2 regions of the Streptomyces sp. NPDC093261 genome follow, and region 2 is predicted to be linked to the other one. Evidence: riboswitches for the same ligand, from Rfam matches in the RefSeq annotation. Region 2 holds a riboswitch; the other holds the start of a gene.

Region 1 (3,200 bases), on a different contig from region 2:
CGTCCGAGGCCGTGCCCGCGCCCGCGTCCAGGATCACCGGCACGCGCGCGTGCTCCACGATCAGCTGGAAGTTGTGCGGATTGCGGATGCCGAGCCCGGAGCCGATCGGCGAGCCGAGCGGCATGATCGCGGCGCAGCCGACGTCCTCCAGCTTCCGGGCGAGGACCGGGTCGTCGTTCGTGTACGGCAGTACCGTGAAACCGTCGTCGACCAGGGTCTCGGCCGCGTCCAGCAGCTCGATCGGGTCGGGCAGCAGGGTGCGCTCGTCGGCGATGACCTCCAGCTTCACCAGATCCGTGCCGAGAGCCTCGCGCGCGAGACGCGCGGTGAGCACCGCCTCACCCGCGGTGAAGCAGCCCGCCGTGTTGGGCAGCACCCGGATCCCGAGCCGGTCGAGCACGGACAGCACCGAGCCGTGCACCGAGGCGTCGACGCGGCGCATCGCGACCGTCGTCAGCTCCGTGCCGGACGCCACCAGCGCCCGCTCCATGACCTCGAGGCTCGGCGCGCCGCCGGTCCCCATGATCAGCCGGGACGAGAACGTCGTGCCACCGAGGACGAAGGGATCGTCGGCCATGATCAGCCTCCTTGGACGGCGGTGAGGACCTCGACGCGATCGCCCTCCCGGAGCGGTGTCGACGGCCACTGCGTACGCGGGACGACGGTTTCGTTGAGGGCGGCGGCCACACCCGAGGGGGCCGCGGTCAGGACCCGTACGACGGCGTCGAGTGCCGTGCCGGGAGCGAACTGGCGGGACTCTCCGTTGACACAGATGTTCATGCGGGCTGCTCCGTGAGCGCGGTGGCGGCGAACCGCCGGGGGGTGAAGGGCCGTGCCTCGTCCGGGAGGTCGCCCGTGGTCAGGACATGAGCCATGACATCGCCGGTCACCGGGGTGAGCAGGACGCCGTTGCGGTAGTGCCCGGTGGCCAGCAGCAGGCCGTCCAGCTCGGTCGGTCCGAGCAGCGGCGCGTTGTCCGGGGAGCCCGGGCGCAGTCCGGCCCGGGTCTCGGTGAGCGGCAGCTCCGTGATGCCGGGGACCAGCTCGTGCGCGTCGCGCAGCAGCTCGTACACCCCTCCCGCGGTGACCGTCGTGTCCCAGCCCAGCTCCTCGCTGGTGGCGCCGACCACCAGCTCGCCGTTCTCGCGGGGCACCAGGTAGACGTGGCCGCCGCGGACGACAGCGCGCACGGTGCGGTTCAGGAACGGGGCGTACCGCTTCGGCACGGTCAGCCGCACCACCTGCCCCTTCACGGGGCGTACGGGCGGCAGCACCTCGTCGGGCACCCCCGCGAGCTGCCCGCTGAGACTGCCCGCCGCGAGTACGACCTGTTCCGCGGGGAGGTCGGTGCCGTCGGCGGTCCGGACTCCGGCGGCCCGCTCCCGCACCACCGTCAGCCGCTCGGCCCAGCTTCGGTGGAAGGCGACCCCGGCCCGTTCACACGCCGTGACCAGGGCCGCGACCAGCCGTCGCGGGTCGATCTGGTGGTCGCCGTCGACCTTGAGGCCGCCGCGCACCCCGGGGGCGAGCATCGGCTCCAGGCGCCGGCACTCGCGTCCGCTCAGCCATTCCGACGCAAGGCCGGAGCGCTGCTGCAGGGCATGCAGGTCCCGCAGATGGGCGCGGTCGTCGGCGTCCAGGGCGACGGCGAGCGTGCCGCACCGGCGGTATCCGAGATCCCGGCCGGTGGCCTCGGTCAGCTCGGCGGCGAAGTCCGGGTAGCGCCGTGCCGACTCCAGATTGAGCGCGAGCAGCGTCTGCTCGCCGTAGTGCAGTTCGGTGACGGCGGCGAGCATCCCCGCGGCCACCTGGGCGGCGCCGCCGCCCGGGGCGGGATCGACCACGGTCGTGGCGAGCCCGCGCTGCGCGGCACGCCAGGCCGTGACGAGTCCGATGATCCCGCCCCCGACGACGAGGACGTCCGAGGTACGCATGGGCGACATGGGCGGTCAGCCCCCTCCCTTCGCCGGCATGATCCGGATCAGGTTCGTACGGTCGGAGGCCGCCAGCCTCCCTCTCAGCCCGGTGCGTCCGGGCTCCCGCGAGTGCTTGTACGGGGGCCACCCTAGTCCGTGCCCGTCCGCGCCGGTAAGGGAGCCTCCCGGGGGTCGAGGTTGTGACGTGCCGCGGCGGGTAGGCGCAGGGAGGACCGCCCCGGTTCCCGGCGGACACGGTTGGGGCAGGTCGCGGCAGGCAGCGGGACGAGTGCTGTGCAGCAGGTCACTCAGCATGCCCGCTGACTGACACATTGTCAGTTGGCTAGGGTGATCAGGTGAGCGAGCAGACGCAGGAACGGGGCGATTCGGCACGGCGCGTCGTCGTCGTGGGTGCGGGCATGGCCGGGGTGCAGACCGCGGTCGCGTTGCGCGAACAGGGGTTCACCGGCGGGGTGACGCTGATCGGGGCGGAGCCGCACCAGCCCTACGACAGGCCGCCGCTGTCCAAGGCCGTGCTGCTCGGCAAAGCCGAGGGCTCCGCCTTCGACGTCGACTTCCAGGCCCTGGGCATCGAGCTGCGGCTGGGCTGCGAGGTGATCGGGCTGCGCCCCGGCGACCATGAGCTGGACACCGTCGAGGGCCCCGTCCCGTACGACGTGCTCGTGCTCGCCACCGGAGCGGAACCGATCCAGCTCCCGGGCGCGGAAGGCGTCCCCGGGGTGCATCTGCTGCGCACGCTGGACGATGCCGAGCGGCTGCGGCCGGTCCTCGCCGACCAGCACGACATCGTGGTGGTGGGCGCGGGCTGGATCGGCGCCGAGTTCGCCACCGCGGCGCGCGAGGCGGGCTGTGCGGTGACCGTGGTGGAGGCCGCGGACCGGCCGCTCGCGGGCGCGCTGCCCGCGGAGGTCGCCGCGCCGATGGCGGCCTGGTACGCGGACAGCGGGGCCGAACTGATCACCCACGCGCGTGTGGACCGCATCGAGCCGGGGGCCGTGGTGCTCGACGACGGGTCCCGGGTGCCCGCGGGCGCGGTGGTCGTGGGCATCGGAGCGCGCCCGGCCACCGCGTGGCTCGCCGGCTCGGGCATCGAGCTGGGGGCGCACGGGGAAGTGCTCGCCGACGAGCATCTGCGCACGTCGGTGCCGGACGTGTACGCGGTCGGGGACTGCGCGTCCTTCCCCTCGGGGCGGTATGAGCAGCGCCTGCTGGTTCACCACTGGGACAACGCCCTCCAGGGCCCGCGCACGGTGGCCGCGAACA
Region 2 (3,200 bases):
TCTGCCGATCGGCCTCTCCGCGGAGCCGGGGAGGCAGCACTGGACGTTCGAGGCCGAACCGGCCGCTGGAGGACTGAAGCACCGGGCGGCCCGGCCCGCCGACGAGGGCGGGACCGGCCGACGGGGGCGAAGAGAGACCGGCCGACGAGGGAGGAGAGGAGTACGTCATGACCGACGCCTTGGAGATGGACGCGCTGTGGGACGAGTTCCACCGCGTGGTGAACATGACCTCCCAGGAGCTCGCGGCCTGGCTGCGGGTCCGGGACGCGGGTGAGGACACCGAGCCGCTGCCCGAGCGGGCGGGCACGCCGACCGGGCGGCACGTCCTCGCGATCCTGCAGAAGCGGCGCACGGACCTGACCGACGACGACGTCCAGGTGATGCGCGAGGTGGTGGAGACCGTGACCGACCGGCAGGACCTGGAGAACGAGCCCGAGGCCGAGGACGACGAGCGGCGCCACCGCTTGATGACCATCGGCCACGACCCGCTCAAACCGGGGAGGTGAGACGGCCGTGCCCCGCCGCGGCAAGGCGGACCGTGTCGTCGCGGAACTGGTCGGCGAGCACGGGCGCACCTATGTCGAGGAGGCCGGCATCCCGCTGAAGGACGCCCCGCAGCCGCTCTACCGGCTGCTGCTCATGGCCCTGCTGCTCAGCGCCCGCATCCGTACCTCGATCGCCCTCGAGACGGTGCGGGCGCTACAGGAGGCGGGTCTGCGGGATCCGCGGCGCATGGCCGGGGCCGACTGGCAGGAGCGCGTGGACGCGCTGGGGCGGGGCGGCTACCGGCGCTACGACGAGCGCACGGCGACTCAGCTCGGGAAGGGGGCCGAGCTGCTGACGGAGCGTTGGGGCGGCGATCTGCGGCGGATGCGCAAGGAGGCGGACGGAGACGTGGCGGCGCTGCGCCGGCTGCTCCAGGAGATACCGGGGATGGGGCCGGCCGGCGCCGACATCTTCCTGCGGGAGGTACAGCGGGTCTGGCCGGAGGTGGGGCCGTATCTGGACGACAAGGCCCTGTCCGGGGCGGAGCGGCTCGGCCTGCCCAAGGAGCCGCGGCGGCTGGTGCGGCTCGCCGGAGACACCGAACCCGCGGTGCTGTCGGCCGCGTTGGTGCGTGCGGCCCTGGACAAGAAGGTGGCGCAGGAGGTCCTGGAACACGCTGCCTAGGGTCCGCCCAGGGTTCGTCGTGCACACACACGCTCCGGTGACAGATCGCGGAGTTCGCCGCGGCGGGCGGCCTCACCGGCGCCTGGGTCCGGCTCGTGCGCGGCGGCACCCTGCCCGCCAAGGGCGGCGACGCACTGGTCTGCGACGAGAACGCGGTCACGAACAGCCGCGAGGTGGTCGACACGATCCTCTACCGGGGCGGCAAGCTCGTCTCGCCGACCGCCACCCCGCACCACGACCAACCCCGCCACGACCAACCTCGGCAGCCGCCTGGCGGGCGGCACCACTCGGCTTCCTCCGCACCCGGCGCTGACGCCGCAGGACGCGGGGAGCGAGGGGCCGCTGCCGGAGCCGGCACCGGCCCTTGCGTATGGCGCATCCCGGGGCTCGGGTTAATCTTGCCGCCGTACCGGACACGGGGTGCCCCCACTCGGGGCTGAGATCACACCCGTCGAACCTGAACCAGTTCGTACTGGCGGAGGGATGTCTTTCATGCCATTGGCGCATGTTCCCGGCGGGCTGCCCGCCGACGGCCCGCGCACCGTCTTCGACGGCCGGATGCCCAGCGCTCCCGGCGATCTTCGGGTGGAGGGGCACGGCATCGCGCCCGTCCCCGAGACCCATCGCTACGGCAGCGCGGGCCGGCTGTTCACCGTGTGGTTCGCGCCCAATCTGACCATGACCGGTGTGTTCACCGGCACCATAGGCATCGCGCTCGGCCTCGACTTCACCACCGCGCTCGCCGCCGTCGTCCTCGGCACGGTGCTCGGCGCGGTGCCCACCGCCTATCTGAGCACCTGGGGCAGCCGCACCGGCGCCGGTCAGCTCCCGCTCGCCCGGCTCGCGTTCGGGCGTGCGGTGGCCCTGCCCGGTGTGCTGCAGTGGCTGTCGTCGATCGCCTGGGACGCGCTGATCGGGCTCTTCGGCGGGGACGCGCTGGCGCGGCTGTGCGGCTGGCCGTTCTGGCTGGGTGTCCTTGTCGTCATGCTGGCGCAGGGAGCCCTCGGAGTCCTCGGCTACGAGGCAATCCACCGCCTCCAGATCGTCATGACCTTCGTGCTCGCGGCCGCCTTCGCGCTGATCGCGCTGCGGATGACCGGCAGCGTCCGGGTGGCCTCGACGGGCAGCGCGCACGGCGCCGACCGGGCGGGCGCCTTCGTGCTCACCAGCACCATCGCTCTCAGCCTGGCCCTGTCCTGGGCCCCGTACGCCAGCGACTTCAGCCGCTATCTGCCACGCACCACCTCCCGGTCCCGGATGTTCTGGTGCACGCTGCTCGGGATCGTGGTGTCCTTCGTGGCCGTCCAGGTCCTCGGGCTGTGGGGCGCGTCCGCGCTGACCGACCAGACGGCCGCCGGAGTGAACACGCTGCTGGGCGGGGGCACGGCGGGCGCCTTCGGGCTGCTGGCCGTGGCGCTGGCGGCGCTGTGCAGCAACGCGATGAACGACTACAGCGGCTCGCTGGCGCTGCAGACCGTGGGCGTGCGCATGCCGCGTCCGGCGGCGGCCGCGCTCGCCGTGGTGCTCGGCTTCCCGCTGGTGCTGTGGATGCACGCGGCCGACACGACGGCCCGCTTCCAGAACGTCCTGCTGTTCGTGAGCTACTGGATCCCCGGGTTCGTGGCGATCGTGCTCGTGGACTGGCTCGCCCGGCGCGGCGGCGACATCGACCTCGCCGCCGAGGCCGCCCGGCCCCGGCCGGCATGGCCGCCGGTGCTGGCGTTCGCCGTCGCCTTCGCCGCGGCGGTGCCGTTCATGGACACCGGCCTGTATGTGGGCCCGGTCGCCCACGCGCTGCACGGCGCCGACCTCTCGTACTACGTGGCGTTCGTGGTGGCGCTCGCGGTGTACGCACCCCTGCGCGTCCGACAGGCCCGAGATGGTGGAAGGACCAAAGAGACCCGAGAGGAGGGTCGCGCATGACCGCGCCGCCCCGTGTGCTCACGATCGCCGGATCCGACTCCGGCGGTGGTGCCGGGATCCAGGCCGACCTCAAGACGATGCTGGCGCTCGGCGCGCATGGAATGAGC

Evidence for each region. A riboswitch is a leader RNA that binds a small molecule or an ion and turns the genes downstream of it on or off. The one in region 2 is predicted to bind thiamine pyrophosphate.
Region 1: linked by a shared signal. The riboswitch ahead of thiO (glycine oxidase ThiO) and the one ahead of ACIP94_RS15330 (purine-cytosine permease family protein) in region 2 are both predicted to bind thiamine pyrophosphate.

What each region holds. Positions count from the first base shown of each region.
Region 1 covers NZ_JBIVNO010000001.1:366,485-369,684, reverse strand. Annotated here, with positions in the region: gene ACIP94_RS01720 (thiazole synthase) at 1-577, opposite strand, end outside; gene thiS (sulfur carrier protein ThiS) at 580-780, opposite strand; gene thiO (glycine oxidase ThiO) at 777-1,943, opposite strand; TPP riboswitch at 1,942-2,053, opposite strand; gene ACIP94_RS01705 (NAD(P)/FAD-dependent oxidoreductase) at 2,273-3,200, shown strand, end outside.
Region 2 covers NZ_JBIVNO010000005.1:323,306-326,505, forward strand. Annotated here, with positions in the region: partial or broken gene ACIP94_RS15315 (Dps family protein) at 1-58, shown strand, start outside; gene ACIP94_RS15320 (DUF3140 domain-containing protein) at 168-506, shown strand; gene ACIP94_RS15325 (endonuclease) at 514-1,170, shown strand; TPP riboswitch at 1,577-1,671, shown strand; gene ACIP94_RS15330 (purine-cytosine permease family protein) at 1,663-3,093, shown strand; gene thiD (bifunctional hydroxymethylpyrimidine kinase/phosphomethylpyrimidine kinase) at 3,090-3,200, shown strand, end outside.